One region of the Janthinobacterium sp. FW305-128 genome, then DNA from elsewhere that is predicted to be linked to it. Evidence: predicted binding sites of a transcription regulator. Region 1 holds the regulator's gene; the other holds the start of a gene.
The links. Region 1 encodes FliA, which starts transcription of late flagellar genes. Its sites were predicted from a motif close to CTAAAGTTTNNNNNNNNNNNGCCGNTA; they were not measured.

Region 1 (4,555 bases):
ACGGCAAGATCCTCGGCGTGATGGTGCATTCGGTGAAGGACGAAGCGGACTTGCGCATCGCCCTGAAGGAACTCAAGAACAAGCACACGGTGCTGATCGATACCGTGGGCGTGAGCCAGCGCGACCAGATGGTGACGGAACAGGTGGCCATGCTGTCGGGCGCCGGCGCCGACGTGAAGCGTTTGCTGTGCCTGAACTCCACGGCGACGCAGGAAACGCTGAACGAAGTGGTGCGCGCGTATCAAGGCAGCGGCCTGGCCGGCTGCATCATGACCAAGCTCGATGAAGCGGCGTCGATCGGCAACGTGCTCGACGTGGTGATCCGCCAGAAGCTGAACCTGTTTTATGTGTCGAACGGCCAGCGCGTGCCGGAAGACCTGTACCTGGCCGACCGCGGCTACCTGATCGACCGCGCCTTCAAGCTCAAGCGCGACTCGGCGGCCACGCAGTTTTCCGACGCCGAACTGCCGCTCCTGATGGCGCAGGCGGCCGCCCGCAACAATGAAGCGCGCGGGGTGCACCTTGGCTAATTTCGATTTCGACCAGGCCGAGGGCTTGCGCCGCATGCTGGCCGGCCCGCAGCCGCGCGTCATGACGTTCCTCTCGGCCACGCCGCAGGACGACAAGGGCGCCATGCTGGTCAACCTGGGCGCTTCGCTCGCCTATGGCGGCAATGACGTGCTGCTGCTTGACGCCAGCGGCGGCAGCGATGGCGTGGCTGCACGGCTGGGACTGGCGCACGGCGCCAGCCTGCGCGACGTGGCGCGCCAGCAGTGCGGCCTGAACCAGGTCATCCATCAGGTGCCGCAAGGCTTCGGCGTGGCCAGCCTGGGCGCGCGCAACCACCTGATGGACAGCATGGACTATGCGGGCGAGGACGAATTGCGCCGCCTGGGCAAGACTTTCGAGGTGCTGGCGCGCCAGAGCGGCATCGTGCTGGTCGACGGCGTCGTGGCCGACGAGGGCGATTGCTTCCCCGTGCCCTTGATGGCCTCGTCGGATATCGTGGTGCAAGTGTCGACCAGCGCCACCTCGATCAAGGCGGCGTACTGCCTGATCAAGCGCCTGAGCCAGGAACTGGGACGCCGTCCGTTCGGCATTCTCGTCACGGGCGCTTCCGAATCCGAGGCAAAAGTGGTATACGATAATATGGCACAGGCGGCGAGCCGCTACCTGGCCGTGAAGCTGACCTCGATGGGGTCGGTGCCTGCCGATGAATATCTGCACCGCGCGGCGCGCCTGGGCCGCAGCGTGGTCGATGCGTTTCCGCTGGCGGGCGCCTCGGTGGCGTTTCGCGGACTGGCCGAGCGGCTGGCCCGTTCGGCGGCGCCGGTGCTTGGCGGCACCTTGTACCAGACGGGGAGCCCGCACCAGTTCAGCGCCTGAATCGAACCGCAGCACCAGATAAGATGAGAAAACAATAAGCAGCCTATGTACACGGTCAAAGGGAAATCGAACAAGGACTATTTGCTGACGGAGCACATTCCGCTGGTGAAGCGTCTGGCGCACCATATGAAGGCGAAATTGCCGCCTTCGGTCGAGGTCGATGACCTGATCCAGGCCGGCATGATCGGCCTGCTCGATGCCATTAGCCGCTATGAAGAGACGCATGGCGCGCAGTTCGAGACGTATGCCGTGCTGCGCATCCGCGGCGCCATGCTCGACGAATTGCGCACCAGCGACTGGCTGCCGCGCAGCATGCGCCAGAACATGCGCAAGATCGAGGAGGCGATGAGCACCTTGCAGCAGCGCCTCGGCCATCCGCCGACGGAATCGGAAGTGGCGAAACTGCTCAAGATGTCGCTGGCCGACTACCAGGAAATGCTGGGCGACGGCGGCGGCCACCAGCTCGTGTACTACGAAGACTTTCATGACCCGGACGGCAATGACAGCTTCCTCGACCGCCACTGCGTGGACGAGGACAGCGACCCCTTGCGTTCCCTGCTCGATACCGATTTCCGGCAATCCGTGATCGATGCCATCGACGCGCTGCCACCACGCGAGAAAATACTCATGGGCCTGTATTACGAAGAAGAGCTGAACCTGAAGGAGATCGGCGCGGTGATGGGCGTATCCGAATCGCGCGTCTCGCAGCTGCATACCCAGGCCGTCGCGCGCCTGCGCGCAACCTTGAGGGAGCAGGCGTGGACTGGTCCAGCGTAATCGGGCTGGCGCTGGCGCTGGCGGGCCTGCTGGTCGGCCAGGCACTGGAAGGCGGCAAGATGGCCTCCCTGCTGCAGCCGGCCGCCTTTGCCATCGTCATCATCGGCACCTTCGGCGCCGTGCTGCTGCAAACGCGGTTGCGCACTTTTGTCCGCGGCCTGGAAATGCTGCGCTGGGTCTTCCTGCCGCCTGCCGACACGCGCGCCGCGCTGGCGCGCGATATCGGGCAATGGAGCCTGACGGCGCGCCGCGACGGTCCGCTGGCGCTCGAGCGGCTGATGGAAAACACGGCCGACCGCTTCAACGCCAAGGGCTTGCGCATGATCGTCGACGGCATCGCGCCCGACAAGCTGCGCCAGCTGCTCGACGTGGAAATTTCCGCCTACGAAATGGCCGAGCGCCAGGCCGTCAAGGTGTGGGAATCGGCGGCCGGCTATTCGCCCACCATCGGCATCCTGGGTGCCGTGCTGGGTCTGATCCACGTGATGGAAAACCTCACCGACCCGAGCAAACTGGGCAGCGGCATCGCCGTGGCCTTCGTCTCGACGATTTATGGCGTGGGACTGGCCAATCTGCTGTTCCTGCCGGTGGCCAATAAACTCAAGGCCATCGTCTCGCGCCGCGTGCTGCAGTATGAAATCACGGCCGCCGTGCTGTACGACATCGCCACGGGCGACCATACGCGCATCATCGAAGAGCGCGTGTCCAGCCTGCTGCACGAGCACTGACCATGATGCGGCGCGCGCGCAGGAAGTATGACGAGGAACCGGACAACCAGGACCGCTGGCTGATTTCGTACGCCGACTTCATCACTTTGCTGTTCGCGTTCTTCGTCGTGATGTACGCGATTTCGCAAGTCAACGAAGGCAAGTACCGCGTCTTCCAGAACGCCATCGGCCAGGCCTTCAGTCTGGAAAAGGGCGCGCCGCCCATCATCATGGAAGCGCCGCAGGCGATCCCGTTGCCGAATCCCGCCCTGAAACGCCGCACGGAAGCCATCCGCCGCGAGCGCGAACACATGACGCGCCTGGCGCAGGACTTGACGTCCACTCTGGCGCCGCTGGTCAAGGAAGGCAAGGTGCGGGTCACGCAGACGAGCCGCGGCGTGAGCGTGGAAATCAATGCCAGCGTGTTGTTCGACCCGGGCGCGGCGCGCCTGACGGCGGAATCGGACCAGGCCCTGCGCGCCGTCGCCGTGCTGCTCAAGGATGATACGCACGACGTGCAGGTGGAAGGGCATACGGATGTGCAGCCGATCAGCAATTCCAATTTTGCCTCGAACTGGGAATTGTCGGCCGCGCGCGCCAGCGCCGTGGTGCGCCTGTTCATCGCCAGCGGCGTGCAGGCGTCGCGCCTGACGGCGGTGGGCCACGCCGACAATATCCCCGTGGCGCCCAACGAAACCCCGGAAGGGCGCGCGCGCAACCGCCGGGTCGCCGTGACGATCCTCTCGGGAATCCCGGAAACGGTGACGGAAGTGCCGACGGCGCCTGTGGCGCCGGCACCGGTTCCCGCCAACTGAACGCCGCCGCTTGCTACAAGCGCGGCCATCTTTCCTTTATTTCTACCTATTATCTCTCCATCATGAAAAGCAGCTCCCTGGGCGGTCTCGTCTATTCCACTGAAACGGGCCGCATGTGTCCCGCCTGCCGCCAGCCGCTGGCGCAATGCGCGTGCAAGGCGCAAGCCAAGACGGCGCCGGCGGGCGATGGCGTGGTGCGCGTGTCGCGCCAGACCAAGGGCCGCGGCGGCAAGAGCGTGACCGTGGTCAAGGGCTTGGCGCTGGACGCCATCGCGCTGGCCCTGCTGGGCAAGCAGCTGCGCACGCAATGCGGCTCGGGCGGCACGGTCAAGGATGGCGTGATCGAAGTGCAGGGCGACCATGTCGAAACGGTGATGGCGGCGCTGGCCAAGCTGGGCCACCAGCCGAAAAAGGCCGGCGGCTGAGCGTGCGGAGGCGTGCGGCCCGCTGCCGTGCGCCTGTGGTAACGTGCATTTCCTTTTATGCGCCACCTCATATGAACAGCAAACTGACCGGTATCGCCATCGTCGCTGCCATCGCGGCAGTGCTGGCGCTCGTGTACTGGCCCGCACCCGATGGCGACGCGCCGGACACTGGCGCCACCGCTGCCGCCAGCGCGCCGGCGGGACGCAGCCTGGCGTCGTATTTGAATATCGACGCCACCCCGGTCGCCGATGCCGCGCCCGTTGTCGTGTCCCTGGCACAGCGGCTCGAACGCCTGGGCGCCAGCGGCAAGCCGGAGGACGCGTATGCGGCCTACAACCTGATCGACGACTGCATCGTCTTCCAGCGCGAAAACCGCTTGCCGGGGATGGAATTCGAGTTGGGGCGCGAGATGACGGTGGAAGAAAAAACCGCCCAGCAGCAGCT
Region 2 (4,555 bases), on a different contig from region 1:
TTTCCCCCTCGCGTTTTTCCGCCAGGCGGCGCAAGCTGTGGCCCGATGCGCAAGCCGCATATGAACACTTCGCGGCCAAGGACATGTTCGCCATCTGGGCGCCGCAAGTCTTGCGCGATTACATCGACAGCGGCCTGGCTCCCCATCCGGACGGGGTGCAGCTGCGGTTTACGCGCGAAGTGGAAACGCAGGTCTACCGCAGCTTGCCGCACCATATCGGCGGCCTCGTCAAGGATGGTTTGCCCGTGCCCATCGGTTTTATCGGCGGCACGGAATCGGTGGAATGCCGCCAGGCGGGCTTGACGGCCACGCGCAAGCTGGTCGGCAAGTTTTTCCGCCAGGTGCCGGGCGGCCATCTGTTTCCCATGGAAAACCCGGAACTGACGGCGCAAGTGGTGCGCGAGATGATCACGGCATTGCTGGCGAAACAATAGCCTTCCGCCAAGGATTTTCAGGGGATGGGGGCCAACAGCGGCGGATTTTCGCGTAAAATCCTGCCATTCGGGCCGCGCCTGCACCTGGCGCGCCGCCCCAGCCATTCGATATTCTAGAAAGATACTGCTGCGATGACGATTAAAAGCGATAAATGGATACGCCGCATGGCGGAAACAACGGGCATGATCGAGCCGTTCGAACCGGGCCAGGTCAAGGAACGCGACGGCAACCGCATCGTTTCCTACGGCACCTCCAGCTATGGCTATGACATCCGTTGCGCCGACGAGTTCAAGTTGTTTACCAACATCAACACCACCATCGTCGATCCCAAGGATTTTGACGCGAATAACTTCGTCGACGTGTCGGGCAAGGGCTATTGCATCATCCCGCCCAATTCCTTCGCGCTGGCCCGTACCGTGGAATATTTCCGCATTCCCCGCAACGTCTTGACGATTTGCCTGGGCAAGAGCACGTATGCGCGCTGCGGCATCATCGTCAACGTCACCCCGTTCGAACCGGAATGGGAAGGCTATGTGACCCTGGAGTTTTCGAATACGACACCGTTGCCGGCGAAAATCTACGCCAACGAAGGCGTGGCGCAAGTGCTGTTCTTCGAATCCGACGAAGTGTGCGAAACCTCGTACAAGGACCGCGGCGGCAAATACCAGGGCCAGGTCGGCGTGACATTGCCGAAGACCTGATTGATTGCTGGAACGGGCAGGGCGCCAGTCCTGCTTTAAATCTGTTTCAGCAGCCACGCCTTCAGCGCGGTTGACGGCTGGTACAGGGGAACATGGCCGCGCAGCAAGATTTGCGCGCTGCGCCGGTAGGCCGCGCCGTCGATGGCGATGTTGCCCGTCACCCCGTCCTGGCGCGCCACGATGGTGGTGTCCAGGATGCCGGCCGGGTTGGCTAGGCCCAGTTCCATCTCTGTTTCCGCTTGCTTGACTGGCGGCACGCCGCGCGCCAGCGCATGCGCCACCGTGCCCGGTATCAGGCAAGCGGCCGCCAGGCAGCAGCCGCCCGAGACGGCCAGCGAGGCGTGGCCCGATTGCGGCGTAAAGTAACGCACCGCAATATTTCCCTCTCCCGCCGCCGGCCCCACGATGCAGAACTTGGGGATGGTTTCGCTGCGTTCCAGTTCCGCCAACGTCATCAACCCGCCATCGCGCTTGCGCAAGCCCATCAGCAGTCCCGCCGCGCTCCACACCTGGCGGATCGCCTGCATGAAAGCCGTATCCGCTTCCAGTTCCGCGATGGACTCGTGCGCCGTCTTGCCGAACTGGCTCGCTGGCGCGATGACCATGGGCACGGCCACATCCACGCACGAGACCACATAACCGTGCACTACATCCTGCGCATTGCCTGTTGGTAATAATTTTCCCGTCTTGGCGCCGGCCGGCTGCCGCAGGAACAGGTCCACGCGGGGGAAGCTGCCGGTCACGCCAGGAATGCTGGCGGCCGTAAAGCTGCCGTCGCGTTCGCGCGCCATGCGCGAGGTGGTGATGACGCCCGTGTTGGTGTTGCGGATATCGATATCGTGCGCGCCGATGGCCAGTGCCTCGATCACGCCGCTGTCGAGTCCCCACAGTTGCAGGGCGGACGACATATTGCCGCAGTTCACGCTCCAGTCGATATCGCCGTGTTCGCCAGCCAGCTGGGCCAGGGTGCTGACCAGGCGCGGCTGGCCCGCATGCTGTTCCACCTCGGCGAGGAAGACTTTATTGCTGGTGGGCGTGCCCCGACCCAGGCCCGTGATTTGCCGGTTGCCCGGCTGCCGGCCGGACTGGGGCACGCCCATCAGGTGGCGCAGCAATTCCTCGCGCAGCGTTTGCTCGGCCGGCACGCAGGTCCCGTGCAAGACCAGGCCCGTCGATGTGCCACCACGCATGTGGTGGACGGGAAACTCGATCACGCCGCAGCGTTGGCGGGGCACGAGGTCGGGCAGGGCGGGCAGCAGGGGCGTCATCATCATGGATCGTGGTCAAGGCAGGAAGCGCCAGTGTGCCAGTTTTTCTTGCTGGCGTGCAATCGGATGGTGCGCGCGGCGTCTTTACATGGCTTTACCCGCCTTTACACTTGCCGCCCTGTATTGAGTACCTTGCGCGCCGATAATAAGGTGTTGAATAATCAGGGAGGCAATATGGTAGCGGCAATCGGTTCCGGCAGCGCAGTCGGCGCGGCCGGCAGCGCCAGTGCGGGCAGCAGTGCGCAGATCGCGGCGCTGCAAAAGCAGATCACGGCGGCGCAAAAACAGTTGACGGAGTCGCAGAAGGGCGAGCAGACGGACGCGTCGCAAAAGCTGCAGCAGCAGCTGGCGCAGCAAATCCAGGCCTTGCAGGCGCAAATTGCCCAGCTACAGGCGGCGGCCGCGCAGAAGGCGGCGCAAGGCGAATCCCAATCGGCCAGCAGTGCCGAGACCGTGGCGAGTCCCGCCAGGTCAAGCGCGTCGACCCTGGGCAGCATCATCGATACGCAGGCGTAACAACACATCCACGCGCCAGGCTCGCCGGAAGGTCAGCCTGGCGTTTTGACAGGCAACAACATTTCCACGCACAAGCCGCCACCGCTGCGCAAGCTGGCCCCGATGCGGCCGCCATGGGCATTGATGACGTGCCGGGCGATAGCCAGGCCCAGGCCGTGTCCATCCGTGCTGTGCTGGGTATTACTGGCGCGGAAGAACGGTTCAAAAATGCGCGCCAGGTCCGCGCCAGCCACGCCGGGGCCCCGGTCCAGCACGGCGATGCGCAGCCAGTCGGACATGCGCGACAGTTCCACTTCCACCGTGCCGCCATCGGGGCTGTGCTTGACGGCGTTGCGCACCACGTTTTCCACGGCGCGCGCCAGCAATTCTGGCTGGCCCGTGACGCTGGCGTCGGGCATGGCCGCATCGCCCGCCAGTTCGACGTTCAACTGGCGTGCCCGCGCCTCATAGCGGGCGTCGTCCACGATGTCGTGCACGAGGTCGGCGATGCTGACGTCTTCGCTGTGCATGTGCCCGGCTCCCGTTTGCCCGGCGCCGGCTTCCAGCCGTGACAGCGTCAGCAGTTCACCGATCAGTTTATCCATGCGTTCGCTTTCGCGTTCGATGCGCTGCATCGAGGCGGCCATCTTTTCCGGCTGCTGGTGCGCCAGGCCGATGGCGGCCTGCAGGCGTGCCAGCGGCGAGCGCAACTCGTGCGAGACGTCATGCAGCAGACGTGTCTGGCTATCCATGAGGCTGCGCAAGCGGCCCGTCATGCGGTCGAAATCGCGGCCCAGGTCCGTCAATTCATCGCCGCGCTTGCCGCTGGCGTGAAAACGCGGCGCCAGATTGCCGTGCGAGGCGGCCTCGAACGCTTGCCGCAGGTCGCGGATGGGGCGCGCAAAATACCAGGCCAGCAGGAAAGAAAACAGCAGGCTGGCGGCAATGGCCGCCCCCAAGGGAATGAAGGTGCGGTAGGGCGTGTCCATGCGCGGGGGCGGGCCGCGGCCGAATTCGCCGCGTGGCGGCGCAGTGCCCGCTTCGTGGGGCCGTGGACCGGCTCCCATGGCGCGCGGGCCGCTCAGGGTGACGGCATTGAGGGTGTCGCGCGCGGCGCCCGCTTCGGCATTGCGGAAGCGTTCGGACGAGGGCAGGAACAGCAGATAGCGCTGGCCGTCGCTGCCGGTGACCGTGCGCACGACGGGATGGGCCTGGCTTTGCTCCAGCATGGCGCGCGCCTTGGCCAGCATGGCGGGATGCACCGCGCGGCCCATCAGTTCGTGTCCGCGCGCATCGACGGCAAACACGCGCATGCGCTCGAGCTTGCTCAGGAATTGCCGCAAGGCCTGGCTGCCGCCCGCTTCCAGGGTGGCGCTGGCGGCCTCGATGATCATTTGCGCGGGCGGACTGGTGTCGATGTCGAGGGCCCGCTCCTGCTGTGCCGCCCGGTTTTTCAGCCAGAAGGTGCCGCCGATGCCGATGGTTGCCGTCACTTGCGCCAGCATGATGCACAGAAAAAACTTCCAGAACAGACGGCCCACGCTTACTCCTTGATCAGCTGGTAGCCGAGACGGTACACGGTCTGCAGGCAGGACCGGCCATCGGCCAGGCTGCCCAGTTTGCGGCGCAGGCTGCTCAAGTGCACGTCGATATTGC

Region 2: the regulator FliA is predicted to act here: its motif matches at 2,523-2,549, upstream of IGS60_RS26890 (FlxA-like family protein).

Annotation. Positions count from the first base shown of each region.
Region 1 is NZ_JACYMK010000001.1:970,294-974,848, forward strand. It holds gene flhF (flagellar biosynthesis protein FlhF) at 1-530, shown strand, start outside; gene IGS60_RS04390 (antiactivator of flagellar biosynthesis FleN protein) at 523-1,386, shown strand; gene IGS60_RS04395 (RNA polymerase sigma factor FliA) at 1,432-2,163, shown strand; gene IGS60_RS04400 (flagellar motor protein) at 2,145-2,891, shown strand; gene motD (flagellar motor protein MotD) at 2,897-3,685, shown strand; gene IGS60_RS04410 (translation initiation factor Sui1) at 3,748-4,110, shown strand; gene IGS60_RS04415 (hypothetical protein) at 4,182-4,555, shown strand, end outside.
Region 2 is NZ_JACYMK010000016.1:39,712-44,266, reverse strand. It holds gene IGS60_RS26905 (alpha/beta fold hydrolase) at 1-434, shown strand, start outside; gene dcd (dCTP deaminase) at 567-1,136, shown strand; gene IGS60_RS26895 (PrpF domain-containing protein) at 1,172-2,410, opposite strand; gene IGS60_RS26890 (FlxA-like family protein) at 2,579-2,920, shown strand; gene IGS60_RS26885 (cell wall metabolism sensor histidine kinase WalK) at 2,953-4,440, opposite strand; gene IGS60_RS26880 (response regulator transcription factor) at 4,443-4,555, opposite strand, start outside.